Regions from separate parts of the Rhodoferax sp. GW822-FHT02A01 genome, predicted to be linked through region 4. Evidence: predicted binding sites of a transcription regulator. Region 4 holds the regulator's gene; each other region holds the start of a gene.

Region 1 (7,872 bases), 1.4 Mb from region 4:
CTTCATTTCTGAACATCACATACACCATACTGTTCTTATTTAAAAGTAACTATTGGCAAAGATGGCCAGAACTTTTTATGGCTTCTTGCGCCCTCATTGATCTCATTATACTGAGAACTTCAATGACTTCCCCTCATATCATTCAAGTGTTCTCTGAGGTCCCCAAGGCCGATTCTTGATACATATTGGAATTTTCGATATTAGCGTGATTCAATTTGCACACATTCGAATATGTCATACTACAACAACATAAATCAGACCATTCTCGATTTAATTTCTCCGTTCGCATCTAGCGTGTGCGAGTTCGGTTGTGGGGCTGGTGCGCTTGCCCGTGCTGCGAAATCCAGAAATCCTGATCTCTATTATGTTGGAGTTGAGATAGCCGAAGATCAGTTATCTTTAGCTCGCGATGTATTGGATGTCGGCTTAACCAGAAATCTGGATATTTTGGGAAAATGGTCTGATGACGCCGAACTGTCCAAAAGACTTCCTCATGGTTTTTTTGACCATATTATTTTTGGCGATGTTCTTGAGCATTTATACGACCCCAAAAGGTCTCTGATTGAAGCTGTCAAATGCCTCAAACCAGCCGGAACAGCATTGATCTGCATACCCAATGTCCAGCATTGGTCAGTATTTGCAAATCTTGTTTCAGGCACTTGGCCGCAGGACGATGCTGGTATATTCGACAGAACCCACATTCGCTGGTTTACTCTCGACGACATGATCCGATTGCTGACTTCGTCTGGCCTCGACGTTGTGTCCATTCACCCTCGCATATTTCATGATGAGAGGGGTCTTTCGATCCTTGAGGATTTGGAGGCTGTAGCCAGGAATATTGGAGCACAACCAGAGAGGTTGCTGGAACGAGGACAGGTTCTCCAATATGTGCTGGTTGGTCGCAAATCTACCTCAACACAATCCGCACAATGATCCATCCTTACCTCTGGTGCCGCAATGTCATCCGCTCGACTCTAAGAGGCTCCATTTTAGGCAACCTCATTCGGCAATTGAGTGCCAAGCCCGCAAAGGGAGTCGTTCATATCGTAAGTGCCACGCGCTTGTCTGAGGCTGAGTTCTGGTCGAAGTCCGCTTTGGGTAAATCCCTGTTGGATTATCGATCACGTCCGGATTTGAAAATCTACATCCAGTTCTCAAATGCCGAAGGTCTTTCGATTATCTATAACCGCTATATCGATGCCACGAACGATTCTGATATTCTTGTTTTCGTACATGATGATGTATGGCTGGAGTCGCATCAGGATTTGAATTGGCTGGATAGCATCAGAATTGGTGTGAACTATTTCGATGTTATTGGCGTTGCCGGCAATGTCCGACTTGGTCCGACACAGCCGGCCTGGTTGTTTCGATCCCTCGAAAATAGCCAGTTCGTCTGGGATCACGGATATTTGACGGGCTCCGTTGGGCATGGCAAAAAACCGACGCTCGACAAGGATTCATATGGGCCTGTCCCCATGGAGTGCAAGGCACTGGACGGTGTTTTGCTTGCCATGCGCGGTATTAATTTAAAAAGATCTAGGCTGCATTTCGATGCCCGCTTCAAATTCCACTTCTACGATCTGGATTTCTGCCGCGAAGCCACCAAACGCGGTCTGGTGATGGGAACATGGATGATTCCCTTGACCCATGAAAGTGGCGGTTCCTTTGGAACGACATCTTGGTCTGAAGGATTCAACAGCTACTTGGAGAAATGGTCCAAGGCTTAAGGATATTAATATCCGAGCTGATGCTCATGAAGTACTGAAACAATCTGGTTCAAGGTATGGATAAGAAAAAATTGCCCATTCATGTCATCAGCGCGACGCGTCTCAGTGAGACTGTCTTCTGGTCTGAGTCCGCACTCGGGAGAAGCTTGAAGTACTTCCTGTCAAAAGGCGGCATACAGGCATCCATTCACTACACCAACAAGGATGGTCTTCCAGATATCTATAACCGGCATATCGAATCGTCAACGACTGATGAGATTCTGGTATTCGTTCATGACGATGTTTGGCTGGAGTCATTGGGGGATCTGGATTGGGATGAGTGCGTTCATTCAGCAATGGACGTTTTCGATGTTGTTGGCGTAGTCGGAAATACCCGGCTGGTTGCTTCCCAACCCGGGTGGTGCTTCAGAGCCATAGAAAACAATTCGCTCATCCCGGATGTGGGTCACTTGTCCGGCTTTATTGGTCATGGAGATAATCCAACATCAATGAAAGATGATTTTGGCCCCACTCCAATGGAGTGCAAAGTCCTGGATGGAGTCTTTTTCGCAGTGAAGTCGTCTGTTATCACTCCGTCACCCGTCAGGTTTGACGGGATATTCGATTTTGATTTTTATGATCTTGATTTCTGCAGAACCGCAGTGAAATACGGACTCCGATTGGGCACTTATCCAATCTCGCTCACGCACCAATCCAATACAAATGGATACGGCAGTACTGCGTGGATGTTATCCTATTCCAGATATTTGGGCAAATGGGGCTCGTAATCTATCCACAGAGCATCGGCAGTAATTTATCGTTCTCTTGTCCAAATTCAGGAGAAATGAACTACCCAAATATCTCTTAGGCTAGCTATATATCGCAGACCAATCTGATCCTTCCATTCACGAATCAAAAAATGCGTCTGCGATTTCAACGGCATGTGCGGGCGTATCGGCCGGCGTGGTTGCGATTGTAAAATCACGTACAGGCAGTGCAAAGGGATCAAATTGAAGCCTCTCAATAATGATCTTCTTGCCTTGTGTACTGTTCGCGGTATAGGCGTCTATGGATTGCCCGACAAACAATCCCACATTCCTGTGAATACAAACGCCCAAGCCAGCCATATGCACTCGGTTGCTCCATTCTTCTTCAGCCAGTGATTGCGAATCCGCCAGCTCTTCATTGAACGCGATCTTCTGCACCAACGATGGTTTGAACGCCAGGAATTTTCCGTCCAATACCACTGCACCATGAATCAGCTTATTTCCATTGCGTCCCGCGAAATGCACTTCACATTTGCCCGGATCATTGCGCAAGGGACGTATAAGTCCCCATGACTTGAATTCAGGCAAATCCAAGCTCCATTCCTTTTGCCGCCACTGTGTTGCCCCCGCACAGCCCATAAGGGCGGCACTATCCAATGTCTCTGCGATTTCCAAAAAGAATCGCGGATTATGGACCTGCAAATTCTTCTGCAAGATGACCAGAATATCTACGTCAGCGGCGGTGATCGCTTCGTTGTAGTTGGATAATCGGTACTTTTGATGGCACTGCGTATACCGCACATTCCAACCTTGAGGTATTTCGCATACGGCGCGAATCTGCTGCGCAATAAGATCCAATTCGGCTTCGGTTTCGCACGGAACTAAAATTTCGAAGTTTCGGACCTGCGCATCCATCTGTGCACCCTTTGGAGCTTTTGTAGTCACCAAAAGGCGTGCTTGGAATAGCTTGTATTGAATCTTTACTTCTTCTGGGCTCTGCGCCAGATCACTGATTGCTTTCAGCGCCTTTTGTGCGGCTTCGTACTGTTCTGTCAGGATATAGAGATGCACACGCTGAATCGCAAGTTGCGTAGGCAATTCGGCGCTTACCGATTGCTGATAGCTTTGAATGGTATCCAGAGCTTCCTGAAATCTTCCGAAATGAATGAGTTCCTTTACCTTGAATAAGGAAGCTCCTACATGATTTGGATAGCTCTCCAAGCACAGTTTAATAACTCTCTGTGCTGCATCAAAATTCCCGTAGTACCAAACCGTCTGAGCTCGATCAATAAGCGTTTCAACCGGCAATGGCGGAATTTGCGGATGGTTCTCCAGAATACCCTTTTCCATTCGGCTCAATAGTTCGACACAGGCCGCTTCAAAATCTCGCGCAAACATCCTGCCGTTACCCAGGCTGGTGTTCTTGAATCTTTCAGGTGCATTCGTCCGGAAGTCCTGCAGAAAATCGATGTCATTGCCAAACAGCAATGCCCGCTTCACATAGTCTTCATAGCTATCAGAGACCAAATCCGGATATCCCAGATTGCACATGATGGAGCGCCCGACACGACTGATCAGCGATTGACCGGAAAGCGTCAATATAGGCACCCCGGCATACGCGGCGAAACAGGAAGTGGTTCCACCGTTGAATGGATAGGTATCCAGTATCAAATCAACTTCTTTGTATACGGCCCAGAATGACTCACCGTAGGTTGGCCCCCGCAATTCAGTCTGCTCAGGATTGATGCCCGCCGATTCCAGGCGCTCACGAAACGAAAGGACTGTGTTGGGATCGACTAACGCCGTGGATTGAATCAGAAGCTTGTCTTTGGCATTCGACTGCAAAATGTCTCGCCAGCATTCCAGTATTTTTGGCGTTATCTTCGCGATATTGCCAAAACATGCATATGTGGTAAACCCGTTAACCAATCTGGGCGGATTCTCTGAACGTGGAATGGGTTCCAAGGGGTCGAAGCACCAGAGTGAATGCGGCAGCACCATTGGGCTTTCCGCATAAAAATTTTGAGCCTGTGGAGTCCAGATGTGAGGATCCATCATTTTCACATCGATGGATTTCAATCCAGTGGTGGGAGGGTAAGCCAGCCCTGTTACTTGCACTTTCGCCAATTTTTGCTGGAACAGGTGCAACCGGTTGGCAGATGTATGCCCTGTAATATCTACCAGAATATCAAGTTCATGCGACTCAATGAGTTCAACCACCTGGTCATCATTCAGCTCAAAAACATCAAAATAGTTGTTTGTAATTGCTCTATATGCCTTTGTTTGCGCATCATCTGGCAGATGCAGGAAGTTCTCACTGTAGATGAACACCTCAAAGCGCGTCTGGTCATGATTTTCCAACAATGGGCGCGCGAAGTAACGCACCGAATGGTCCCGAAAATCACTACCCCAATATCCTATTCTGATGATGCCTTCCTTCTTAGGGGAAATTTCAGTTTTTACGAGGTTGCCTAAAATTTTTACATTCGCGTCGGATGCGATCTGAACGGCCTTATTATTGGGCTTTAACGTCTCGGCCCAGAACCAATGTTCTTGGGCAACAATTATCTCTTTACTGTCGTTATAGGCGAGTCGAAAGAGATAGCAATTGGCGTTACGTAAATTATCAAAATCGCTCATCCATGAGGCGAGTTGAAATTCTTTGGCCCTGTAGGCATCTCCCCTGTCCATGCAAATGGCAGAAAGCAAAGAATCCACTGCCTCCGCCAGAATCGTATCGTCTTTAATAAGCGCGAGTAAAGGCAACGCCTCCTCGCTTTCATGAGAGTCAATAAGCATTCTTGCCCAATGGTATATAGCAGGAACATAGGTGTCATCTATTGTGTACGCCAGTCTAAAATACTCTTTGGACTCAGCCTTCTTGCCCATTAACTCATAACAGTTGGCAATGAAAAGAATGATGTGTATGTTGTGAGGTTCTCTTTTTAAGTATTTTTGTGCCTCTGCAATGGCTTCTGCATACTTTTTTTCATGAAAATACTTATCCGCCTTATCTAAGCTCACCCCCATGGATTTTATAAATCGAACAAGCTTACTTAAGCTTTTTTGGATTTTTTGCAGGAAAAAATACAGCATATCACTATCAATTTAAAAAAACAGACAATCTATTTCTTTCCTTCAGTCTTCTTCATCAACTCCACAATCAATCCTTCTGTGACCATGGCACAGAAGTCTTCAGGGTAGTTCTGACTCCTCAACTCCCAACGAAATGTATTTGCAAATACCGTCCGCCTAAGAAACCCCATGGAATTTTCTTCCTGATATTTCTTAACTTGAAGATAGGTTTTTTCAAGCAACCGAGTGATCTTGTTAACCGACATTGATCTCCTCTTCAGTTGCATCTGATCTGCCGATATGTCCTTCGCCAGTTGTTTAACCAATTCGGCAGCAAACTTCTTTTCTTTCTGAAATCCGAACGCGCTTAATAGACCCATTTTTCACCCCAAATAAAAAAACCCCTCTAAGAGGGGTTTTTTAAAGTCGTTTGGTTTAGCCGCGGCAAGTGGCCGGGAAATATTTTGGAACGCTACCGGAGCACACCCATTGCAATGGAGCAGAGGCGGCTGCAGAAACAGCAGTAATGTTATTAGAGAAAACTGCAGATATGCCAGTCACGCCAACTCCAGCTGAATTGCCTGCCATTGTAATGCCCGATACATCAACCACCCCACCAGATATTTTTGCGCTCGAAGCAACAGCTCCGCTACATGAGGAACTTACAAATGCAATATTTGCAGGATCAGCAGAATAGACTTCAGTAACACAGGTCTTGGCACTGTCGGCACCAACAATCAGTTCAGACACCTTTGCGCGGATTGTGTAGTCCTGGTACGCAGGCAAAGCCACCGCAGCCAAAATACCGATAATCGCTACCACGATCATCAATTCGATCAGGGTGAAACCCTTTTGCATAGAACGCTTCATATTCAGCTCCTTGGTTGAAAGTACAGGAGCCTACGTACCAGCAGGTTCCATGCCACACATTCTAGCTACGGTTTGATGTCATTTGTCTAAACATTTTGACCAAACGGGTCAGGATTCCCCCTGATGTGTGACAAAAACCAAACGCAGTCGACATTTTTGTCACATACCCCAGTTCACTTGATACAGACCTGTCGGACCATCTTTAGATCGGTCAGACCCATCATGACTTTCTCCATGCCGTCCATCTTGAGGGTGCGCATGCCGCCCTCCACCGAGGCTGCAAACAGCTCCGCAACGCGGGCTCTTTCCTGGATCAGCTTCTTGACACCATCGTCAGCCACCAGAAGTTCGTGCAGCCCCACACGCCCTTTGTAACCCGTGTTGTTGCACTTATCGCATCCTACGGCCCGGTACAGCTTGATGCTGCCGTTCTCTCCGTATGTTTGCTGCCATTGGTCAACCATCTTCTTGCTTTCGCCGGCATAGTCCAAGGTCCAGGCTTTGGAGTGACGCAACTCTTCGGCATATTCCGCTGCAAACAGGCGCATCTCCTCGGCGTCGGGTACGTAGGCCTGCTTGCAGTCACACAATCGCTTGGCCAGGCGCTGGGCCAGAATACCGAGCAAGGCATCAGCGAAGTTGAATGGATCCATGCCCATGTCCATCAGACGGGTGATGGATTCCGGTGCAGAGTTGGTGTGCAGGGTGGAGAACACCAGGTGGCCGGTCAGTGAGGCCTCTACGCCCATGGAAACCGTTTCCTTGTCCCGTGACTCGCCCACCATGATGATGTCCGGATCGGCGCGCAAAAAGGCCCGCATGATGAGCGCGAAATCAATGCCCGCTTTCTTGTTGATCTGCACCTGGCGCAACCCCTTTTGCGTGATTTCCACCGGGTCCTCCGCCGTCCATATCTTGGTATCGGGCGTATTGAGAAACTTCAGTATGGAGTGCAGCGTCGTCGTCTTGCCGGAGCCGGTAGGTCCGCAGACATAAAACAGTCCATAGGGTTTGCTGACCGTGGCTTCCAGCCGCGCCTTGTTGTGCGGGGTGAGGCCCAGCTTGTCCAGCGGAATCGGCTCACCTGCCGCCAGGATACGCATGACCACATCCTCGACACCCCCGGCAGAAGGGATGGTGGCAACGCGCAACTCGATGTCCAGAGGTCCGTATTTCTTGAACTTGATCTTGCCGTCTTGCGGTTTGCGGCGCTCGGAGATGTCCAGCTCGCACATGATCTTCAACCGGGTCACCATGGCCTGGCGGAAATGCGCTGGAACCTCGATGTAGGGAATCAGGCTGCCGTCAATACGAAAGCGGATACCGGTCTTGAGTTTGCCCGGCATAGGCTCGATGTGGATGTCCGATGCCTTCTGGTTATAGGCATCCACAATGACCTTGTTTACGAACTTGACCAGCTCGTTGTCTGCCGCAGCGGACTCCAGGGAATCTTC
Region 2 (7,872 bases), 2.5 Mb from region 4:
GATTCAGTCATGCTCTCGTCAAGTTCTTCGATGGAAACCATGTAACGCTTCGCAAGCATGGTCATGGTTCCGTCCGCATTGGATTGGTCAATGGGTATGAATCCCCGTACATCGTTCATCAAGTCCTGAAGGCGCTGATCACTCGGAAGATAGACATAGCCCCTGACGCGCATGCCGTCGTGCATCAGTACGGAAACAGGTATGCGATCAAGGCCCGGGTGTTCAGTACTCAACGTTCTTCACCTTTTCACTTTTCTGCATTCGGCAGCGCGCCACTTCGTCGAGGTGCCATGCCTACATCGTAACGTGGCTAAGCATGTGGGCGGGCGCTATCGCCTGCAAAACCCTGTGGATAGCTTGCACCACCAGATCGGGGCGATCACGGTGGATGTGGTGTCCACTGCGGTCACACACCCGCAAATAGCCCTTGGCAGACATGCTTGCCATACGTCTTTGCCCCTCTGCCCACGCCCGCGCGATGCTGTCGGGCCAATGCAGGATCCGGCGATGGTGGGTCAGCACGCTCAATGGAATGTTGGGGAAGTCCCCGGTAATGCGGGCCTGCTGGTGCGTAATGGCCGCCGCCTCGAGCTCACGGCGCACTTCCGAGCGGCCCAGCATGAAGAGACCAATTGGCGGCTCGTACAGCAGGCGCAGCAGGCCACGCCCTTTGCAGCGTTGTACGAAGTCGGCATCTCTGGCATCGACCAGCACCACGCCCGCCACTTCCTGGGGGTAGGTGCGGGCAAAGAGCTTCATGATCGTGCCACCCAGGGAATGTCCAACCAGAACGTAGGGCGGTGGAATGTTTTCAGCTTGCAGCATGGCGCGCAGCTCTTCGACGATTTGTCCGCCATCGCGCGTCAACCCGGAGGGATCACTCTGCCCATAGCCGGCGCGGTCATAGGCAACGACACGGGTCACCGCACTCAGGGCATTGAAAACAGGTGCCCAGACCTCCTTGCCTTGGCCCAGGCCGGACTCGAAAACCACGGTGTAGGCACCCGTTCCCGCGGTGATGTAAGAACGCACGCCAAAAGGGGTGTGACTGAAGCGAATGGGCGGAAGGCTTTTGAGGGCCTCTTCGCATGCGCGGTCATCGCTGGCACGAAACACTTTATTTAAAAGTGCAGGCAGCCAGCGCTCTGCACCATTTTCCCAACGTCCCATTAATAGCTACCTGTTCTCATAAAGATCGCAGTGTGAGTCCACCATGAATGCTGGGCATTGTGTCAAAACTTCTGTCTGTTACCGGGCAAAAAGGGCATTAAATTGTTACAGAACGATTCAGGAGGCTACCAATTGGCCTCCCGCTCCGGGCTCGCACTGATTTTATGAATGGACAAGTCGGCACCGTCGTACTCTTCTTCCTGGCTCAAACGCAACCCCAGCAGGGCTTTGAGCAGACCGTAGACGGCAAAACCACTGACCAGTGCCCAGACGACACCCAGGCCGGTACCCAGCACCTGAGCCCCCATGCTGACCCCGCCCAGACCGCCCAGGGCCTTGCTGCCAAAGATGCCAGCGGCCACCCCGCCCCACGTCCCGCACAGCCCATGCAAGGGCCAGACACCCAGCACATCGTCGATCTTCCATTTGTTTTGCGTCAGAGTGAACATCGATACAAAGATTGCACCGGCAACGGCCCCTACCACCAAGGCGCCCAGCGGATGCATCAGGTCGGAGCCAGCGCACACGGCCACCAGGCCCGCCAGCGGGCCGTTGTGCACGAAGCCGGGGTCGTTCTTGCCGAGAAGCAGGGCCGTCAGGGTACCGCCCACCATGGCCATGAGCGAGTTCACGGCCACCAGGCCGGAAATTTTGTCCAGGGTCTGCGCGCTCATCACATTGAAGCCAAACCAGCCCACCGTCAGAATCCAGGCGCCTAGCGCCAGGAATGGAATGCTGCTCGGCGGATGTGCCGATATGGCGCCGTCCTTGCGATAGCGGTTGCTGCGCGCACCCAACAACATGACCGCACCCAGCGCAATCCAGCCTCCCAGCGCATGGACCACCACACTGCCGGCGAAATCGTGGAATTCGGCCCCGGTGTTTGCCAGCAGCCAGGCCTGCACACCAAAGTGCTGGTTCCAGGCTATGCCTTCAAAGAAGGGGTAGACAACGCCCACGATCATGGCCGTGGCCATGAGCTGGGGCCAGAACTTGGCGCGCTCCGCAATGCCTCCGGAAATGATGGCCGGAATGGCCGCAGCAAAGGTCAGCAGAAAGAAGAACTTCACCAACTCATAGCCATTCTTGGCCGCCAGGTCTTGCGCACCGACAAAGAAGCTGGTGCCATAAGCCACGGCATAACCCAGCACAAAGTACACAACCGTGGAAACGGAAAAGTCCACCAGGATCTTGACCAACGCATTGACTTGGTTCTTGCGGCGAACCGTACCCAACTCCAGAAAAGCGAAACCCGCATGCATGGCAAGCACCATGATTGCGCCCAACAAAATAAACAGGGCATTGGCGCCCTGTTGTAGTGCATTCATAAACAACCTCTTGGAAATAATGCATTCAGACGGTGCGGAAAATTGCACACGCCCACTGTCGCACCATTTGCAAGCAATAAATGCGCCACAACGGCGCAAAAATCTTTGAAGACGTCTTGTTTCAGTGCATTTTCGGGATTAAAGGTATGCCAAATGCCCTGGACAACCTATTCCACGCACCAAAAAGGCTACGCACTCCAACGGCTGTGGGGTTGCCAGGTCGCTGCCCAGGTCGGCAACTGGTCGGCGGCCATGGGGCGTGCAATGCCATAGCCCTGCGCCAGCTCACAACCCAACTGCAGCAACACGGTGCCGTGCGCCACGGACTCCACCCCTTCTGCAATGACCTTGCGTCTGAAAGCCGCGGCCAGGCCGATCACGCCTTGCAGGATGGCCCGGTCATCTGGGTCATCCAGCATTTCACGCACAAAGCTCTGGTCGATCTTGAGCATGGTCACGGGCAGACGCTTGAGGTAGGTCAGCGATGAATAGCCCGTTCCGAAGTCGTCCAGCGCAAATTCAACCCCCATGGCCCGGCAGGCTTCCATGACGCTGGAAACGTGCTCCAGGTCCTCCAGCGCACTGGTCTCGAGCACCTCCAGTTCGAGGTCTCCGGGCTTGACCCCGGGATGCGCTGTCATCAGATCGCGCAGACGCTCGACGAAATCCGTCTGCTGCAACTGACGGGCGCCGATGTTGACGCTTACCGAGATATCGAGCCCGCCCGCCTGCCAGGCGCCCATCTGACTCAGTGCCCGGTGAATCACCCACTCCCCGAAATCGACCGCCAGCGGATGGTCCTCGATGATCGGCAAGAAGCTGGCTGGGGGCAGCAAGCCCTTGGTCGGGTGCTGCCAGCGAATCAGTGCCTCGGCCCCGATGACGGCACCGGTGCGCATATTGACTTTGGGCTGGTAATGCAGGACGAATTCGTCATTGAGCAGGGCCAGTCGGATGTTTTCCAGACTCTCGTGGTGATCGCGAATGCTGTTGTCGTGCTCGGCGTCGAAGACGTGGTAGCGATTCTTGCCGCTCACCTTGGCCTGGTACATGGCGTGATCCGCCTGGCGCAGCAATTGGTCCGCTTCCGCTTCCTGAGCCTGCGGGTAGAACGTCACGCCCAGGCTGGCCGAAACCCGTAGTGTGAGCTCACCCACCTGTACGGACTGCGATGCCGCAACCAGCAAGCGGTTGAGCATGGGATGGCTGTCCTGCGCATCCGGAAGATCAACCAGCACTACCACGAACTCATCGCCGCCAATGCGGGCCAGTGTGTCCACCTCACGCAGTGCATGTTTCATGCGACTGGCCACGGCAATCAGCATCTGGTCGCCGGCTGCATGCCCGTGCTGGTCGTTGATGGCCTTGAAGCCGTCAAGATCCAGGTACACCACGGCCAGTTTGTGTCCGCGTCGATGCGCCAACGCCATGCCCTGAACCAGGCGGTCTGCCAGCAAGGCACGGTTGGGCAGATTGGTCAGCACGTCATAGTGCGCAATATGCTCCAGCTGCCGCTGATGCTCCCTGCGTTGCGTGATGTCCTCCTTGACCGCCACGAAGTGAAGCAGTGCACCTTGCTCATCCAGAATCGGGGAAATGGAAGCGTGCACCCAGAACAGGGAACCGTCCTTGCGGCGGTTGTGGAAGTCCCCGCTCCAGGTATGACCGGACCGGATGGTCCGCCAGATCTTGTCGTTCTCTTCGCGCGACTTTTCACCGCTACTCAGAATCCCCGGGGTCTTGCCTATAGCTTCTGCACTGCTGTAGCCGGTGACCTCCTCGAACTTGGGATTCACATATTCAATGACGCCCAAGGGGTCGGTTATCAGAATGGAAACCGGGCTTTGCGCAATGGCGCGTGACAGGGTATTGAGGCGCTCGCCCGCGCGCTTACGCTCAATGGCCAGAGCAGCCAGTCTGGCATAGCGCTCGATCAGCTCAATTTCGACGCCTGACGGTTTTGCCGCCTTGCGGTGGTACAGCGCAAAGGTGCCAAGCACCTGCCCTTCGGTTCCAATAATGGGCTCTGACCAACACGCCTGCAAGCCCGCTTGGCCAGCAATATCTCGGTACGACGCCCAGTAGGGATGCTGCTGGATGTTTTCAACGATGACCCGTTCGCCACGGAAAGCCGCTGTGCCGCATGAACCAACCCCTTCGCCTATGGCCACGCCGTCAATGGCGTCCACGAAAAACTGCGGCAGACCAGGCGCAGCGCCATGCCGCAGGTGCTTGCCTTCCTTGTCCAGCAGCAGGATCGAGCTGAACATATCCGGGTGCAGCTGCTCCACCTGCCGGGTCAGCGCGTCCAGCAGATTGCGCAGGGGGACATCACGGCTGATTTGATCCAGTATCTGGTTGTGCAAAGCCAGTTCACCCGTGCGCGCGGCCACCAGCTGATCGAGGTTTGACACGTGTGAGTAGACGGCACTCTGCAAGGTCTGAAATCCTTCGGCCAATACATCCACTTCGTCTGCATAGCGCTTGGAGCCCTTGTCATACACAACGGGTGCCGGAGCAGCGCCCGGCACGAGCTCCCGCGCGAACCGTGCCAGCGTGGACAGCGGGCGTTCCAGCTTCTGGCGCAACAGCACCGTGATGGCCAGGCAGATGGCCGTCACAAATACAAAATAGCCCAGCAGCAACTGGGCGATGTCACGCTTGATCTTGGCATGCCGGTACGCATCCTTGCCGGTCACCTGCAAAGTGCCCAGTGCGCCGCTGCCGCCGGGGGACGGAACTTCAATGCGACTCTTGACCTCACCGTCGGTGAGCGTGGTGTCGCCTGCCACGTAACGTTCTCCGGTCAGGGTCCACAGCTCCACATAGGCCACTTCCGGGCGCTGCGCAATCAGGGTGAGCTGCTTGCGCACCGCCTCCAGCTCAATGTCCCACAGACTGACGGAAAGTTGCGGAGCACTGGCTACGGATATGTCGCGTATGGTGGTCTGAAAGGCAACCTTCCCAGAGCGGTACTCAATCAGGGCATGCAGTGACCCGAGCACGACAAAGCACAGCGCCGCTAGCGCAACGACCCGTTGGATCAGTACGTTGGCAATGGGTCGGAAGGGGCGGCTTGGCATGGCGGGACCCTGCCCTCAGCGTATGAGCTGCTCAAAAGAAAAGTTGTAGTGCTTGACTTGCGGATTGAGTACCTTGCTGTACTTGCGAAAGTCGATCCTGCTGTAGCCGCTGGCATAGCGCGCACGAAATCGCTCTGCGCTCTCCGCATCGAACAAGGTGAACATCGGACGGTCCAGTTCCAGACCTTCGTCGGCAAAGTCACGGCCGTGGGCGTAGTCGTAAATCATGACCAACGCCCAGGCACCGGCGATGAAATGCCCGCCGGCCAGAGCCGTCAGGCGACCGGACTGCACCGCCTCCAGGGCTTCCTGCGACGTGTTGACGCCACTGAACCAGGCGTCCTGCCCCGGCTTTCCCCCGCGCTTTTCCCAGGTCTGCATGGCACCAAAGGCCATCTGGTCGCTACCGGCCCATACCAGGCGCGTACCCGGATAGCGGCCATACAGCACCGCACTTTGTTCAGCGGCTTTGTCACGGCTCCAGTCGGCAAAGACTTCCTGGTCCAGCACGACATCGCCGGCATCCAAGACCGCGTGGCGCATGCCCTCGTTGCGCTCTATGGAGGCGGGTGTGGAACGGTCGCCCGCGATCGCCAGCATGTGCAGCTTGCCATCGGGGGCCTGGGCTTTTTCAGCGCGGCCCTTGGCTATCAGGCTTCTGGCGGTGAGGTAACCAGCATCGGAGGCATGCGGCTGCAACGACCCTATCCAGAATGGGTAACGCTGGCGCGGAGCCCCAATCTCCTTGCGGGCCGCCACGCTGGGCGGACTGAAAGCAAAGAAGCAGCGTATGCCGCTACCCTCCAGCAGGCTCAGCTGCTTGGGCCCCAGGTCGTAGTCATTGGTCAGTATCAGGTAGTCGGGCCGCTCGGCCTTGGGGCGGCTGGCAATTTCCTTTGCTACGGCCAGGGCACGTGGATGGTCACGTTCCACGAAGCGCATTTCCAGCGTAATGCCCAGGCTGTCCGCCGCCGCTTTCATGGACTCGGCCACGGCAACCCAGTAGGCCTCATCCGACTTTCCGGGATTGATGAATGCCACTGTCAGCGCAAAGGAAGGCACTGCCATGAGCAGGCCAACAAGTAAAGCAAACCACCGAATCATTGTTGTATGTAGCGAAATCCCGAATAGGACGATTCTTGCACATACTGCTCCCCGTACATATCGGGGTAGCGCAACCCGACGCGTATGGGGATACTTTACAAATCCTTCACCAAACGCAATGCGTCGTAAATGGCCGCATGGGTGTTGCGCGCGGATACCGCATCACCAATGCGGAACAACTGATAGCCCTGCCCTGTGGCGGCGCTGTGCGGCTGTGGCACGCCGGCAATCAATGCAGCATGGTCCACGGCGCCCTGGTTGAGGGAATCTGCCTTGAGTTCAAAGTACAAATCATCCAGCGGACGCGTGCCGTGGTTGATGATGACCTGATCCACCACGCGCTGCTTTCGCACGCCACCATAGTCGCTGCCCACATGGGCGATCAGCCCTTCAGCACCGCGCTCCACCGACAGCAGCCGGTAGGTCACGGTAAAGACGACGTCCAGCTTCTGCAGGCTGCGCATGTAGGGCACCAGGTTCATGGCCATGACCTCGGGCGCAAAGCTGCGGTCGGGTGTCATGACTTCCAGATGCGCGCCACTGGCACCAATTACCTCGGCGGCCTGTAGCGCGGCGTGGTCACCGGCGTCGTCAAACAGCAGCACGTTCTTGCCTGGCTTGACCGCTCCGCTGATGATGTCCCAGGTAGAGTCCACCAGTTCATTGCCTGCCGACATGGCCCCCAGCCCAGGCTGAGCCTGGCCCCCCGAGGGGGTGCAGTCATCCTTGGAGCGGCCCGGCGGACGACTGAGCACTTCGGTGTGCGGCAGGCCTCCCGTGGCGATGATGACCACGTCAGGCCTTTCTGCCAGCACCCGCGCGGCATCGGCCAGGGTGTTGTATTGGAACTGCACGCCGGCCTCTTCGCAACGCGCCACGCGCCAGTCGATGATGCCAATCATCTCGCGGCGGCGCTGGCTCTGTGCGGTCAGGCGGATCTGGCCGCCCGGCTTGTCTGCCGCTTCCAGCACCACCACCTGGTGACCGCGCTCGGAGGCCACACGCGCGGCCTCCAGCCCGGCAGGCCCCGCGCCCACCACCACAACCTTGCGCGGTTTCTCCGCCCTGGCCAGTGTGTGCGGCATGGTCAGCTCGCGACCGGTGGCCGGGTTGTGCAGGCAATAGGCATCGCCACCCTGGTAGATGCGGTCCAGGCAGTAGTTGGCGCCCACGCAGGGGCGTATGGT
Region 3 (7,872 bases), 2.4 Mb from region 4:
GCAAGTCCTTAGGAATGGCTGCGGTGTTGATGGCAACAAACGGACCGCTGGCACGCGGTGAATGCTTGTGCAGTGCACGCGCCACCAGTTCCTTGCCGGAGCCTGACTCGCCAGTGATGAGCACCGTGACGTTGCTCTGCGACAGGCGTCCAATGGCACGGAACACGTCCTGCATGGCGGGAGCCTGCCCCAGCATCTCGGGCGTTTCGGCCATGCGCTCTTCACTGACCTCTTCGCGCTGGCTTTCTTCCACGGCGCGGCGAATCAGTTCGACGGCTTTGGTCAAATCAAATGGCTTGGGCAGGTACTCGAAGGCACCGCCCTGAAAAGCGCTGACAGCGCTGTCCAGATCGGAGAACGCAGTCATGATGATCACCGGCAAGCCGGGATACTTGGCCTTGACCTTTTCCAGCAATTCCAGGCCAGAGCCACCCGGCATGCGGATGTCACTCACCAGAATCTGCGGGCCTTCGTCTTCGGCCGCGGTCGATAGCGCCGCCAGAACGTCACGTGTATTGGAAAAACTGCGCGTGGGCAAATGCTCTCTTAGCAGTGCTTTCTCAAGCACGAAGCGTATGGATTGGTCATCATCAACGATCCAAATCGGCTTCATGGTTATCTTGTCCCTTGTGTCTGGCATTACGGTAACGGAATCAGAATCTTGAAGTCCGTACGGCCGGGCACGCTATCAACTTCGATCGAACCATGGTGCTGTTGAACAAAGGTTTGCGCCAATGTCAGTCCCAGGCCAGAACCGCCTTCTCTGCCCGACACCAGCGGATAGAAAATGCGGTCCTTGATCGAATCTGGCACGCCAGGTCCGTTGTCGATGACATGCAATTCCAATGCCAACCGGTAGCGCTGCTTACCAAATGTTATTTGCCTTACAACACGCGTGATGAATGTCAGCTCTGCATCACCGTCGGCAATGCGTTCACTGAGTGCTTGCGCAGCGTTGTGCGCGATGTTGAGCACTGTTTGTATCAATTGCTCACGGTCCCCGCGGAACTCGGGAATGGAGGTGTCATAGTCGCGTAACACACGCAGACCTTTGGGGAACTCAGCCAGTATGAGAGAGCGCACACGCTCGCACACTTCGTGGATGTTCACGTCACCTACCAGATGGGGTCTGCGGTGCGGAGCCAGCAAGCGGTCCACCAGACTCTGCAGACGATCGGCCTCGTGAATGATGACCTGCGTGTATTCGGTGAGTTCCGGTGAATCGATCTCAAGCTCCAGCAACTGTGCCGCACCGCGGATTCCGCCCAGCGGGTTCTTGATTTCGTGTGCCAGATTGCGGATGAGTTCCTTGTTGGTCTGCGCCTGCTCCATCAGCCGCTCTTCACGGTCTTGCCTTGCCTGCTGCTCCAGCGGCACCATCTCCACCACGATTTCGTCACCCAGGTCGGTACGGGTGACGATGACATGCACGGGCATTGCCTCGTAACCCACGCGCTTGAGCCAGGCGTCGTAGCGTAGAGCGGCGAATTCATTCTCGCTGGCACCCTCCAGCGCGTTCTGCAACTGGCTGGGCTCAGTGAAGGCATCGGCAAAGACGGAACCAACAATGGATCTGCGCGATATGCCCAGCACATCCTCCAGTGCCGCGTTGGAGAACAGGACCAAACCATCCCTGTCAACCACCGTGACCAGGGTAGCCAGCAAGTCAAACGACTGGTAGACAGACACGGACGTGTTCTGTGGACTTTCAGATTCAGGAGTTAAGTCAGTCTTGTTCAAGCGAACTATTTCCCATTGGAATTGGACGCGCCGGAGGAAGACGATCCCCCCTGTTGCGCAACACGCGCCAGTTCCCGCTTGATACCTGCGATATCGGCTTCGCCCCGGGCAATGGCAGCCTTGAGGTCAGCCACACGATCCAGATACTTCTGGTAGTTGCGGGTTTCCGGCCCCAGTTTTTCGGGCTCTCCGTTGTTGTATTCCTTGAGCAATTCGGCCTGTCTGGCTTCGGCCTTCTTGAGTTCACCTTCCAGGATCAGTCGGGCATCGGAATCCTTGGCACGCTGGTCTGCTGAATCACCGCGCGGTGCGCTGGACTTGCCAGGGGGCGGCTTGACCGCCTGAATGACCGTGACATTGCCGCCGGAAATCAGTTTGCAATTCTTGGCCTGAGCCTCCGAAACCGTATTGGTGTATTCGTTGCCACACCGATAGATGCGGTCATCGGCAGCCCAAGCCACCGAGAGTGCCGAAACCAGAAGACATACGGAAAAAACAAATTTCATTATCAGTCCACCCATTGCGAAGGTCGGGGCAAGCTAGCAGTATGCGCCAAAAACAGCAGCGTACTGAATGTACCCAAAGCCGCCTTGGATCTTTACCATTTGGGCAGCAGATCCGCCAACGAAAAAGGACTGCTTGCGCAGTCCTTCCCGTGAGCATCCCCGCAAGGAGACGCTTCGCACACACCTGATTACAGGGAGTAGTACATGTCGTATTCCACCGGATGGGGTGCCATACGGAAGCGGGTCACTTCCTGCATCTTCAGATCGATGTAGGCATCCAGCATGGAATCGGTGAACACGCCACCCTTGGTCAGGAACGCACGGTCCTTGTCCAGGTAGTCCAGCGCCTGATCGAGGCTGTGGCACACGGTTGGCACCAGTGCATCTTCCTCGGGAGGCAGATGGTACAGGTCCTTGGTGGCAGCTTCGCCGGGGTGAATCTTGTTTTCCACGCCGTCCAGACCCGCCATCATCAGTGCAGAGAAGCACAGGTAGGGGTTGGCAGAAGGATCGGGGAAGCGGGCTTCCACGCGACGGCCCTTGGGGTTCGCCACAAACGGGATACGGATGGAGGCAGAACGGTTCTTGGCAGAGTAAGCCAGCTTCACTGGGGCTTCGAATCCAGGAACCAAGCGCTTGTAGCTGTTGGTGCCAGGGTTGGTGATGCCGTTCAGGGCGCGGGCGTGCTTGATGATGCCGCCGATGTAGTACAGCGCGAAGTCCGACAGACCGGCATAGCCGTCACCAGCAAACAGGTTCTTGCCGTCTTTCCAGATGGACTGGTGCACGTGCATGCCGGAGCCGTTGTCGCCAGCGTAGGGCTTGGGCATGAAGGTGGCGGTCTTGCCGTAGGCATTTGCCACGTTCCAGACCACGTACTTCAGGACTTGGGTCCAGTCGGCACGCTCAACCAGGGTGCTGAACTTGGTACCGATTTCGTTTTGGCCAGCGCCAGCCACTTCGTGGTGGAACACTTCAACTGGAATGCCCAGGGATTCGAGGATCAGGGACATTTCAGCGCGCATGTCTTGCGTGCTGTCCACCGGGGGAACGGGGAAGTAGCCGCCCTTAACCGTGGGACGGTGACCGCGGTTGCCACCTTCGAGCTTGGCGCCGCTGTTCCAGGGAGCTTCGTACTCTTCGATTTCGAAGAACACCTTGCCGGGTTCGTTGGTCCAACGCACGCCGTCAAAAATGAAGAATTCGGGTTCCGGACCAAAGTAGGCCGTGTCGCCCAGGCCGGAAGCCTTGAGGTAGGCTTCAGCGCGCTTGGCGATGGAGCGGGGGTCACGGTCATAGGCCTTGCCGTCGCTGGGCTCAACCACGTCACACTGCAGGAACAGCGTGGTTTCTTCAAAGAAAGGGTCGATGTTGGCGGTGTTGGCGTCGGGCATGAGCTGCATGTCCGATGCTTCAATGCCCTTCCAGCCGGCGACGGAAGAACCGTCAAAAGCATGGCCGGAAACAAATTTGTCTTCGTTAAAGGCGGAGATTGGCACAGTGACGTGCTGCTCCTTGCCACGGGTATCGGTAAAACGGAAGTCAACAAACTTGACTTCGCTTTCTTTTACCATCTTCATCACGTCTGCGACGGTCTTGGCCATCAATAACTCCTGTTGCACGGTTAAAAAAGGATTGCCGAATTCTCAATGCAGCTTTTGTGCCAGAACCTTCCGGCAAACCATTCTGAGAACACAGGCCATTTTGCCCTGAGATTCAGGGATTTCTCAGCCCATCAGGTTACGACAGGCAAACAAGCACCATCTTGACGCCCCATTTTGGGGCTACCACGAATTGCCCTTATATGGTGCGTTTTATTTGCGCACCATTTCGGGACCCAGTGGGACATCCATTGCCTTCAGCGCTGCGACCATTTCCCGATATGCGGCCTCTGCTGCCCCGGGAAGTCCCTTGACGCCCAGCTCAATATGACGACCGTATTCCGGATGGTCCACGCTAGGCAAACTAAAAACCTTCACCGGATGTGCCTGCTCAATGTGCTCCATCAGGGGCGTCAAGGTAGCCTCCATGGCACCAAATACGATCAGCGAATTCTCCTGCCATGCATCCTGGCGGAAGTGGGCTGCATAGTAGGTGTCTAGCACCCATTCCACCATGGGGTGTGCCATCACGGGAAAGCCGGGCACGAAGTGCACCGCACCTTCTGCGGCGCCTGTGCAGCTAAAGCCGGGTATTTTGTTGTACGGGTTAGGGATGATCTGGGCGCCTTCGGGAAACACGCCCATGTTCAACCGGTGCTTGTTGTCATCCCGCTCAGGTTCGTAGGGAACGCCCTTCTCCAGCGCCAAAGCGCGCATGCGTTCCTGGATCAGCAGTTTGGCTTCCGGATGCAAGAGCAAGGGCCGTTGCAAGGCTGCTGCCGCACACTGGCGCGTATGGTCATCCGGCGTTGCACCTATACCTCCAAATGAAAAGACCACATCGCCGGAGGCAAATGCACGCTGGAGCGTGGCCGTGATGCGATCGGGTGAATCTCCGACGTAATCGGCATATGCCAAAGGCAATCCGCGCGCGCCCAAGAGTTCAATGGCCTTTGACAAGTGCTTGTCTTCACGGCGCCCGGACAGTATTTCGTCGCCAATGATGATGATTCCAAAATGCATAAACGGACTTTCTAAGGCGAAGGTTGCGTCTGAGATGAGGGGCCGCCAACGAGCGGCACAGGGGTCACCTCCTGTGCGGCAGGTGCGGAAGCAGGCACTTCGGCTTGGGCGTTGGTCTGTTGACGCAGTGCATGCAAAGCACCCAGGCAATAGTGGGTAAACCAAAGCGAAGCAAAGGCAAAAACCAGGGTGTAAATCCAGATGGCCATGGGCACCAGGAACACGAAGGCCGGCGCAAAACCTGCGCCCATGGCCCACACCACGCTGGGGGATGCACCCAGGTAGCCACAGATCACGCCCATCAACAGCAGCCAGGTTCCGTGTCGCTTGAACAGCAATCGGCGCTCTTCCTTGCTGGCATGTTTGGCCAGCGCATCGAACGCCATCACACGGTAGGTTAGCCAACCCCATATCAAAGGGGGGATCAGCAAAACCAGCGGAGGCAACAACCACAGGGGAACCGAAACCAAAAGAGCCAGAGCCGCCAGCAGAGTGGAGAACAACGACCACGCCAGACTGGAGGCAAGACCGCCTCCTTGCCGGACTTCCAGACCGGCAAAACGATTCGCCGCGACCAGATTGACCAAGGCAGGCGTCATCATCAGCGCAACCGTCAGCATGGAGATCACAACGATCAGGGGGGTCACGGCAAACACCACCAGCAACGGGGCCAGTACGGCCTTGAGCTTGCCGGCACCTACGCTCTCCAGCCATTGCCAGACTTGATCGAGATAGGGAAACGAATCTATCCACACGCGCACCTGATCCAGTGCCATGTCCCAGAAGAAGTAGCCTGTAACCATGGTGAGCAGAACGATCAGCACCAACGGCAGGACAGAGAGCGCAATCACGCGCGGGCGCACACAGTACACCGCAGCGCGCCAGAAAGAATCCAAAAACAGGTTCATACGCTGAGCATACCGTGTACCCGAAACATGCATCAGCCGCCGTGGTTTGCGATCCAGTCCTTGAAAACGGGATGCTTGCGCAGGCTTTCAAAACACAGACCACGCTCCTTGAGCCCGACGATCAGAGCCTCCAGGTTATCCACGGCCCAGGGTTTGGCCGACGCCGAAGTCTCCAGATCCACGAGCAACACGTCACCGGCACGGATATCTGCGGCAGCCGACCGAACTGACAGGCTGCCCACCAAGTGCCCAGCCCCGGTCGCTCCGACATACGCGTAGCCACACGCACTGGCGGCCGCCAGCAGCTTGGATGACACCTTTCCCGCCGGGGCATGAAAGAGTGGCAAGGGTTTCTTTCCGGTGTAATAGGCAATGCGGTCCGCGGCATGCCCGATCTGTTCGCAATACTTGGGCGGATCAAAAGTGAACTCACGCCCTGCAAAGGCTCCAGATTCCGGCTTCATGCGAAAGGCCGGTTTATAGCCTGCCACATCGCCCCGCCAGACGACGTGATCATAGGTCTGTGACGCGAACTCATGCCCTTGCTGGGCGATCACTTTCCACCAACTGCCCCATTGCTCCCCCAGACTTCCGCCACCATTTCGGGTGCTCAGGTTGGAGGCAAAAAAGGTCGCCGTCACCTGCTGCCTGCGCAATATATCGGCGACCTGCGGGGCAAACTCCATGTGCCCGGGGGCTACCGTCAGGTACACCGGTTGCGCGCACGCCTGCGGACTTCCAGCCTCTGCAGAATGCGCTGGCTGAACCAGGGCGCACATCATGAGCAGCCCGATTGCACGAGGGAGAGTCGCGGTGTTTTTCATGCTCCCGCTATCAACGCCAGATCATCAGATGAGAGCCAGCGCCACTGGCCGGGCGCCAAATCCGCAGGCAATTTCAAGCCGCCAATTTGCGATCGGTGCAGCCCCTCCACCCGGTTGCTCACAGCAGCCAGCATGCGCTTGACTTGGTGGTACTTGCCTTCCGTCAGGGTCAGGCGCAGATCAAACTCGCCGGTCGCTTCGCATGCGGCTGCACGCACGGGCTTGGGGTCATCTTCCAGCACCACGCCTTCCAGCAGCTTATTGATCTGGCGTTCATCCAGGGGATGCTTCACCCGCACCTCGTAAACTTTGGGCACATGGTGGCGCGGCGAGCTCATGCGGTGGATGAACTTGCCATCGTCGGTCAACAGCAGCATGCCAGTGGTGTCCTGGTCCAGCCGCCCAACGGCCTGGACACCTTGGACAGCGCCTTTTTGCGGTCGCATGCGCAGCGGCGAAGGCAGCAGCGTATATATGCTGGGATAGGTCGAAGGCTTTTGCGAGCACTCGGTAGCCGTGGGCTTGTTCAGCACCAGATAAGCCTTTTCCGCATATGGCCAGACAACGCCCTGTACCTTGAAGCGCAGCCCCTCGGTATCGAACTCTGCTGAAGCGTCGGTACAAGTCTGTGATAGCTCCGCTCCTCCGGAACCGAATACTTGTACATGGCCCTGCTGAATCAGTCCGGCACAGACGCGGCGCGTGCCAAAGCCTTGGGAATAGAGAATGTCCTGCAATTGCATGGCGCGTAGTATGGCAGTGCCGCGCCGCAATTGGCCGAAATTGCCGTTGATCGCTACACTTTCCGACATGCCTCGTGCGCCGCAGATTCCTTTGATTGATCCTACCCGTTGCACCGGCTGCGGTCGGTGCATCGCGGCCTGCCCCTTGCCATTGATCGCGTTCCGGACAATCGAATGGCGCAAATTCGCGGTATTACAGGATGAGGCCAACTGCACAGGATGCCGCCGTTGCGAGGCGCGTTGCCCGGTTGGCGCCATAACAATGACGACCGGTGACATTGCAATGCCCAGCCAGCCGGCGCTAGCGAACGCGGGGTGAACGCCTGGGCTTGAGTACCGGAATCAGTCCGGAACCATCCAGCAATCTGGCCCGCAATTCAGCTATGGCTTGGGCATGAACCTGACTGACCCGCGCTTCACTGACCTGGAGTAGCTTGCCGATTTCAACCATCGTGAGGTCTTCCACATAGTAAAGGCGCAAGATTGCGCTGCTCTGCTTCGATAGAGCCAACAGGGCTGACGCCAGA
Region 4 (7,872 bases):
TGGAGATCGCCGGGCCGGGCTTTATCAATATCCGCCTCAAGCCTGCTGCCAAGCAGGAAGTAGTGCGCGAGGTACTGGGCCAGGGCCAGCAGTTTGGCAAGCAGTCGTCCAACGGCCAGCGCATGCTGGTGGAATTTGTGTCCGCCAACCCCACGGGCCCGTTGCACGTGGGTCATGGCCGTCAGGCCGCGCTGGGCGATGCCATTTGCAACCTGTTCGACACCCAGGGCTGGGATGTCTACCGCGAGTTTTATTACAACGACGCAGGCGTGCAGATCAACACCCTGGCCGCCAGCACACATTTGCGTGCGCAGGGTTTCAAGCCTGGTGACGCCGAGTGGCCCAGTGGAGAGAATGCCGCAGCCTACAACGGTGATTACATTGCCGATATTGCAGCAGACTTTCTGGCGGGCAAGACCGTTCAGTCCGACGACCGCAGCTTCACCGCCAGCGGCGATGTGAACGATGTGGACGGCATGCGCCAGTTTGCCGTGGCCTATCTGCGCCATGAGCAGGATCTGGATTTGCAGGCCTTTGCGGTCCGTTTTGACAACTATTACCTGGAAAGCAGCCTCTATACCAGTGGCCGTGTGGACGCCGCTGTGAAGAAATTGCAGGAAGCTGGCAAGACCTACGAGAAGGACGGCGCGCTGTGGCTCAAGTCCACCGATTACGGGGACGACAAGGACCGGGTGATGCGCAAGCAGGACGGTAGCTACACCTACTTTGTGCCGGATGTGGCCTACCACATCGCCAAGTGGGAGCGCGGCTTTACCAAGGTCGTCAACATCCAGGGCACCGACCACCACGGCACCATTGCCCGCGTGCGCGCCGGTCTGCAGGCCGCCAATGTCGGCATTCCCCAGGGCTACCCGGACTATGTCTTGCACACCATGGTGCGGGTGGTCCGTGGTGGCGAGGAAGTCAAGATATCCAAGCGCGCCGGCAGCTATGTGACGCTGCGTGACCTGATTGAATGGACCAGCAAGGATGCGGTGCGCTTCTTCCTGCTTAGCCGCAAGCCGGACACCGAGTACACCTTTGACGTGGACCTGGCGGTACAGAAGAACAACGACAACCCGGTCTATTACGTGCAGTACGCCCATGCACGCATTTGCTCGGTTCTGGCGACTTGGGGCGGTGATCGGGCCAGCCTGGCGCAGGTGGATTTGTCGGCCCTGACCAGCCCGCAGGCCCAGGCGCTGATGCTGCTGCTGGCCAAGTACCCCGAAATGCTCACTGCGGCGGCCGTGGACTTTGCCCCGCACGACGTCACGTTCTACCTGCGCGAGCTGGCCGCCTGCTACCACAGCTATTACGATGCCGAGCGCATCCTGGTGGATGACGAAGCCGTCAAGCTGGCTCGACTGGCGCTCGTGGCCGCAACCGCACAGGTGTTGCACAATGGACTGGCTGTGCTGGGCGTGAGCGCTCCACAGAAGATGTAATTTCTTTCAAGAGACTCAAAGGCATGAAGCAACAGCGCGGCGGAACCATTCTGGGTTTCATTATTGGTGTGGTGGTGGGCCTGGCAGTGGCTCTGGGTGTGGCTGTGTACGTCACCAAAGTGCCCGTTCCCTTCATGAACAAGGGCCAGACCCGCAGTGCCGACCAGGATGCGGAAGAGGCCAAGAAGAACAAGGACTGGGACCCCAACGCGCCCTTGTATGGCAAGAACCCAGTCAAGCCGCCGCAGCCCGCGGCTTCAGGCCCCGTCACGCCGGCGGCTCCGGTCGCCAGTGCCCCTGCAGCACCGACCAAACCCGAAGCCAAGGCGCCGGATGCCAAAGCCAGCGATGCCAAGGCCGCAGATGCCAAGAAGCCCGAAGCCAAGGCCGCGGCTTCAGCAGACCCGATCGGTGAATTGGCCAAGGCCAAGACTGCGGCAGCGGATGCCGAGCCCTTTGTTTATTGGGTGCAGGTGGGCGCCTACCGCACGGCAGAAGATGCAGAGAGCCAGCGTGCCAAGCTGTCGCTCAGCGGCATCGAAACCAAGATTTCGGAGCGTGAGCAGTCCGGGCGCACGGTGTACCGCGTGCGGGTGGGGCCTTTCGATAAGAAGGAAGATGGAGAGAAGACCAAGGAAAAGCTGGACAAGGCGGGTCTGGATACCGCCCTGGTCCGGGTGCAGCGTTAACGCTTCTTTACCTGGGTGAGATAACCTTTGTCTGATGGACAGACCATAGATTCGAACAAGACTGGAGTGATATGAAACGTCGTGATTTTTCCCTGCTGGCCGGCGGTGCTGCCGTGGCTTCAACCACCCTGTGGAGTGCCGCGGCCCACGCCGACGCTGCCAAGCCCGAGGCTGGGACGGACTACCTGGTGGTGGACCCGCGCGCACCGGTAGAGGCGCCTGCAGGCAAGATAGAAGTGGTGGAATTCTTCTGGTACAGCTGCCCGCACTGCAACGCGTTCGAGCCCATGCTGGAAGGCTGGATCAAGCAGCTGCCAAAGGATGTGGCCTTTCGCCGCGTGCCCGTGGCATTCCGCGATGACTTTGTGCCGCAGCAGCGCCTGTTCTACGCCCTGGACGCCATGGGCCTGGTGGACAAGCTGCATGCCAAGGTCTTTGCTGCCATCCACGTGGAAAAGCAGGATTTATCCAAGGCGCCTGCCATTCTGGCGTGGGTGGGCAAGCAGGGTGTGGACGTTGCCAAGTTCACCGAACAATTCAACTCCTTCAGCGTTGCCGCCAAGGCAAGCAAGGGAACGCAATTGCAGAACAGCTACAAGGTCGAAGGCGTGCCCGCGCTGGGTGTGGCCGGCCGTTTTTACGTGGACGGTTCTCTGGCCAAGGGCATGGACAAGGCTATCAAGGTCGTTGAAGCCCTGGCTGCGACAGTGCGCAGCGGCAAATAGGAAAACCCTGAGGCCGGGTCCACGGTCGCGGGTGACAAGTGACGTATCCCCGAACTAGAATGATTGCAATATCAATCACTCAGCGGGGCATACGCCATGTCGGATTCCAAGTTCAGGCTTATTACAAGAAGTGACTTTGACGGCCTGGTATGCGCCGTCTTGCTCAAAGAGCTGAACCTGATTGATGACATCAAGTTCGTCCATCCCAAGGATATGCAGGATGGCAAGATCGAGGTCACCAGCCGCGATATCACCACCAATCTCCCCTACGTCCCGGGGGTGCACCTGTCGTTTGACCACCATGCGTCAGAGACCTTGCGCAACGATGTTGCCGCCAACCATGTGATCCACCCGGATGCGCCATCGGCTGCGCGGGTGGTGTTTGAACATTACGGTGGCACCGCCCAGTTTGGCGCGCGCTTCAATGAAATGATGGAGGCCGTCGACAAGGGTGACTCCGCGCAGTTCAGTGTTGATGAAATCCTCAACCCCACTGGCTGGGTGCTGCTGAATTACCTGATGGATTCGCGTACCGGCCTGGGCCGTTTCCGCGAATTCCGGGTCAGCAACTACCAGCTGATGATGGATCTGATCGACTACTGCCGCACCCATGGCATTGACGACATACTGAAGCTGCCCGACGTGATGGAGCGGGTGGAGTTGTATTTCGAGCATGCCCAGAAGGCCAAAGCCCAGCTGCAGCTGTGTTCCACGGTCCACAACAACGTGGTGGTGTTGGACCTGCGCCACGAAGACACCATCTACGCGGTGAACCGCTTCATGGTGTATGCGCTGTTTCCCCAGGCCAACGTGTCCATCCATGTGATGTGGGGCGTGCAAAAGCAAAACACCGTCTGCGCGGTGGGCAAATCCATCACCAACCGGACCTCGCGCATCAATATCGGTGCCTTGATGCTGGTGTACGGTGGGGGTGGCCATGAAAATGCTGGAACCTGCCAGGTACCCAATGAGCGGGCCGACACGGTGGTCAAAGAGCTGGTTTCCCGCATCAACACCGTAGGTTGAACTTCTGCGGGTAATCCCGCACACACGATTCAATTTTCGTCAAGGCATAAAACATGCCATGCGCTCGCTACAATGGCCGTGCGCACTGTGTGCAAGTTTCGTGCCTTTATGAAAAAACACATTCTTTTCTCGTTGGTGATTGCTACGCTGCTGTTTGCAGCCGGTGGCGTGCGCGCCGAAAAAGCCGACCAGAAAAAGCCCATGAACATCGAGGCCGACGCGCTGCGCTATGACGACCTCAAGCAGGTCAGCGTATTCACCGGCAAGGTTGTGCTGACCAAGGGAACCATCGTGATCCGCGCAGATCGGCTGGATGTGCGCCAGGATCCTGACGGATATCAATTTGGCGTTGCCACCGGTTCCGCAGACAAGCTGGCCTTCTACCGGCAGAAGCGCGAAGCCTTGGACGAGTTCATCGAGGGGGAGGGCGAAACCATCACCTATGACGGCAAGGCCGATACCGTGACCTTCACCGGCAAGGCGCAGTTGCGCCGACTGCGTGGCGCCACGTTGGCCGATGAAATCACCGGCGGTGTCATCGTTTATGAAAATCTCACCGACCTGTTTACGGTCGATGGTGCCGCCAACACCAAGGGACCGACAGGCGCCCTGGGAACCGGTCGCGTGCGGGTCATGCTGACCCCCAAGCCCGAAGCCAGTGCTCCGGCGCCTGCCGCAACCCCGTTGCCGCTCAAACCATCCGCGACCCTGGGGGGGGCCGCCAAGTGAGTGGTTTTGCTGCGGGGAACTTGACGGCGCAACATCTGCAAAAGTCCTATGGCAAGCGCCAGGTGGTCAAGGACGTGTCTCTGACCGTGCGTACGGGCGAAGTGGTGGGCCTGCTGGGTCCCAACGGCGCTGGCAAGACCACCTCGTTTTACATCATCGTGGGACTGCTACGGGCCAGTGGAGGAGACATCTCCATCGACGGCAATTCGATCGAGTCCATGCCCATACACCGGCGCGCGCGTCTGGGGCTGGGCTACCTGCCGCAGGAAGCCTCGATTTTTCGCAAGCTCAATGTGGAAGACAACGTGCGCGCCGTGCTGGAACTGCAGCGCGACGAAGACGGCACTCCATTGCGCAGCGCGGAGATCGAGAAGCGGCTGACCAATCTGCTGCAGGAATTGCGGGTCGAGCACTTGCGCGAGTCTCCGGCGCTGGCCTTGTCGGGCGGTGAGCGGCGGCGCGTGGAGATTGCCCGCGCTTTGGCTACCGGGCCGCGTTTCATCCTGCTGGACGAGCCGTTTGCCGGCATCGACCCGATTGCGGTGATCGAGATCCAGCGCATCATCAACTTCCTCAAGGCGCGCGGCATCGGGGTGCTCATCACCGACCACAATGTGCGCGAGACCCTGGGCATTTGCGACCACGCCTACATCATCAGTGATGGCCGCGTGCTGGCCGAAGGCACGCCTTCGGAAATTGTTGACAACCCCGAGGTACGCCGCGTGTACCTGGGTGAAAACTTCAAGATGTAATGAAGCAAGGTCTCTCATTACGCGTCTCCCAGCATCTGGCGCTCACGCCCCAGTTGCAGCAGTCGATCCGTCTTCTGCAGCTCTCCACGCTCGAACTGAGCCAGGAAGTGGAGCAGATGCTGGACGAGAACCCTTTTCTGGAACTGGGTGAGGACCATGCCGAGCGGGAAGAGTTCGGCATCGCACAGGCGGATACGCCGGTCAGTGAAGGCGACAAGGATGTGGAGTTTTCCGCCACCATGCCCGACCTGGGCAGCAGCACCGTGGCCTCCACCAGCAGTGATGAAGACAACAGTCCCCTGAGCGGGGACGAAGGCATCGACTGGGAAGGCGACGGCACCACCGAAATGACCCCGGACGACGGCGAGTGGGGCGTCGAGGCCAAGGCCAGTACCAATAACCTCACTGGCGACGAAGACAAGGACGCCACCGAGCTGGCCCGCACGCAGGAGAGCTTGCAGGCCTTCCTGCATCGGCAGACACTGGGTTTGCGCCTGAGCGCCGAAGACGCTGCCGCGCTGCGTTTCCTGATCGAGTCGCTCAACGATGACGGCTATCTGGAAGAGCCGCTCGAGGACCTGGCCCGCACCTTGAACCCGCAGGATGAAGAGCAGTTGTACGACCTGGTGCACCATTTCTCGGTAGCCCTGGGACTGCTGCAAAGCCTGGAGCCGGTTGGCGTCGGTGCCCGCAATTTGAGCGAGTGCCTCAGTCTGCAATTGAAAGCTCTGCTGCGCAATCCGGACCTGGAAGACGAAGAGCGCGAGCAACTGGAAGTGGCCCTGCGCATTTGCCAGCAGCCCATGGAATTGCTGGCGCGCCGTGACATCAAGCGGCTGGTGCAATTGGGCGTGGGCAGCGATGCCCTGGTGCGCGAGGCCATAGCGCAGATTGCGCGGCTGGAACCCAAGCCGGGGCGGCGCTTTATCGACGTGGAGCGCAACATCGTGGTGCCCGACGTGCTGGTGGTGCCGGTGACCAACGCCAACAAGGCGGCTGCACCCAAGTTCCGCGTCATGCTCAATCCCGATGTGATGCCGCGCCTCAAGGTGCATGACATCTACGCCAATGTGCTGCGCAACCACCGCGGTGGCAAGGACAGCGCCAGCCACGCCGCGCTGCAGCAACGGCTGCAGGAGGCGCGTTGGTTCATCAAGAACATCCAGCAGCGCTTTGACACCATCCTGCGCGTGAGCACGGCGATTGTGGAGCGGCAGAAGAGCTTCTTCACCCATGGCGAATTGGCCATGCGCCCGCTGGTGCTGCGTGAGATCGCCGACGAACTGGGCTTGCACGAGTCCACCATCAGCCGCGTGACCACCGCCAAGTACATGGCAACGCCTTTTGGCACCTTTGAGCTGAAGTACTTCTTCGGCTCCGGCCTGGGCACTGAGTCCGGCGGCAATGCGTCCAGCACCGCGGTGCGTGCACTCATCAAGCAGTTCATCAGCGCCGAAAGTGCCAAGAAGCCGCTGTCAGACAACCAGATATCCGAGATGCTCAAGGAGCAGGGTATTGAATGTGCCCGGCGCACTGTGGCCAAATACCGCGAGGGGCTGAAGATCGCCCCCGCATCCCTGCGCAAGGCGCTATGAACCAACTGCAACTCTTTCTTCCCTGCGCCGCCGGTGTGGAGGATTACCTCGCGCCCGAAATCCTGCGCATCACCGGCCTGCCGCCCGGTTGCATCACCAAGCAGCGTGGCGGTGTGGCCGTGCGCACATCGTTCACGGACGCCATGCGCCTGAACCTGTACTGCCGCCTGGCACAGCGTGTGCTGGTGCTGGTGTCGTACACCGAATACCGCAACGAGCAGGACCTGTACCGCGCCGCCATGGCGGTGCCGTGGGAGCGCTGGTTCACACCGCGCGAGACCATCAAGATCGAGGTCACCGCCCAGCACAGCCCATTGACGTCGCTGAACTTTGCAGCACTCAAGGTCAAGGATGCCGTCTGCGACCGCTTCCGCGAGACTTCGGGGGGCGTGCGTCCTGATGTCAACACACAGTGGCCCGATGTGCGCATCTATGCCCACCTCACCACTGACAGCTGCTCGCTCTACATTGACACGTCCGGTGAGCCATTGTTCAAGCGGGGCTGGCGCGAGGACAAGGGCGATGCGCCGTTGAAAGAGACCTTGGCAGCCGCCATGATCGCCGCCAGCGGCTGGGCCGATGGTGACGACGACCTGATGCCCTTGTACGACCCCTGCTGCGGCAGCGGCACCATTGCCATCGAAGCCGCGCAGATTGCCTGCAATATTGCGGCGGGCTCGTTGCGCCGCTTTGCCTTCGAGAAGTTTGTGCCCTTCCAGCCCAAGGTCTGGCAGGCCATGAAGCAGGAAGCGGCTGACGCCGTGGTCAAGCCCGAGCCCGGCCAGAAAGCTCTGATCTACGGCAGCGATGTGTCGCACCGCATGGTCGACTTCGCGCAGCGCAACGCGGAGCGCGCGGGCGTGGCCGATGTCATCGAGTTCCGTGGTGGTGACGCCCTGCAGCGCATG

What was found. The regulator sigma-54, encoded in region 4, starts transcription at its own class of promoters, with help from an activator protein. The targets are predictions, from matches to a motif close to TGGCANGNAANCTGCTTT.
Region 1: the regulator sigma-54 is predicted to act here: its motif matches at 6,456-6,473, upstream of AAGF34_RS09140 (pilin).
Region 2: the regulator sigma-54 is predicted to act here: its motif matches at 2,569-2,586, upstream of AAGF34_RS14405 (ammonium transporter).
Region 3: the regulator sigma-54 is predicted to act here: its motif matches at 3,895-3,912, upstream of glnA (type I glutamate--ammonia ligase).

The regions. Positions count from the first base shown of each region.
Region 1 is NZ_CP152376.1:1,935,751-1,943,622, reverse strand. It holds gene AAGF34_RS09170 (hypothetical protein) at 1-179, shown strand, start outside; gene AAGF34_RS09165 (class I SAM-dependent methyltransferase) at 232-933, shown strand; gene AAGF34_RS09160 (glycosyltransferase) at 930-1,727, shown strand; gene AAGF34_RS09155 (glycosyltransferase) at 1,784-2,494, shown strand; gene AAGF34_RS09150 (hypothetical protein) at 2,612-5,569, opposite strand; gene AAGF34_RS09145 (hypothetical protein) at 5,599-5,928, opposite strand; gene AAGF34_RS09140 (pilin) at 5,984-6,418, opposite strand; gene AAGF34_RS09135 (ATPase, T2SS/T4P/T4SS family) at 6,592-7,872, opposite strand, start outside.
Region 2 is NZ_CP152376.1:3,076,141-3,084,012, reverse strand. It holds gene AAGF34_RS14415 (hypothetical protein) at 1-233, opposite strand, end outside; gene AAGF34_RS14410 (alpha/beta fold hydrolase) at 295-1,032, opposite strand; gene AAGF34_RS14405 (ammonium transporter) at 1,296-2,498, opposite strand; gene AAGF34_RS14400 (EAL domain-containing protein) at 2,687-5,581, opposite strand; gene AAGF34_RS14395 (ABC transporter substrate-binding protein) at 5,597-6,649, opposite strand; gene AAGF34_RS14390 (NADH:flavin oxidoreductase) at 6,781-7,872, opposite strand, start outside.
Region 3 is NZ_CP152376.1:3,717,311-3,725,182, reverse strand. It holds gene ntrC (nitrogen regulation protein NR(I)) at 1-613, opposite strand, end outside; gene glnL (nitrogen regulation protein NR(II)) at 640-1,689, opposite strand; gene AAGF34_RS17545 (hypothetical protein) at 1,746-2,246, opposite strand; gene glnA (type I glutamate--ammonia ligase) at 2,435-3,850, opposite strand; gene AAGF34_RS17535 (molybdopterin-binding protein) at 4,061-4,870, opposite strand; gene AAGF34_RS17530 (EI24 domain-containing protein) at 4,882-5,778, opposite strand; gene AAGF34_RS17525 (polysaccharide deacetylase family protein) at 5,811-6,602, opposite strand; gene AAGF34_RS17520 (16S rRNA pseudouridine(516) synthase) at 6,599-7,345, opposite strand; gene AAGF34_RS17515 (ferredoxin family protein) at 7,329-7,664, shown strand; gene AAGF34_RS17510 (FliA/WhiG family RNA polymerase sigma factor) at 7,647-7,872, opposite strand, start outside.
Region 4 is NZ_CP152376.1:583,053-590,924, reverse strand. It holds gene argS (arginine--tRNA ligase) at 1-1,448, shown strand, start outside; gene AAGF34_RS02725 (SPOR domain-containing protein) at 1,472-2,137, shown strand; gene AAGF34_RS02720 (thiol:disulfide interchange protein DsbA/DsbL) at 2,209-2,862, shown strand; gene AAGF34_RS02715 (exopolyphosphatase) at 2,959-3,888, shown strand; gene lptA (lipopolysaccharide transport periplasmic protein LptA) at 3,997-4,617, shown strand; gene lptB (LPS export ABC transporter ATP-binding protein) at 4,614-5,369, shown strand; gene rpoN (RNA polymerase factor sigma-54) at 5,369-6,964, shown strand; gene AAGF34_RS02695 (class I SAM-dependent RNA methyltransferase) at 6,961-7,872, shown strand, end outside.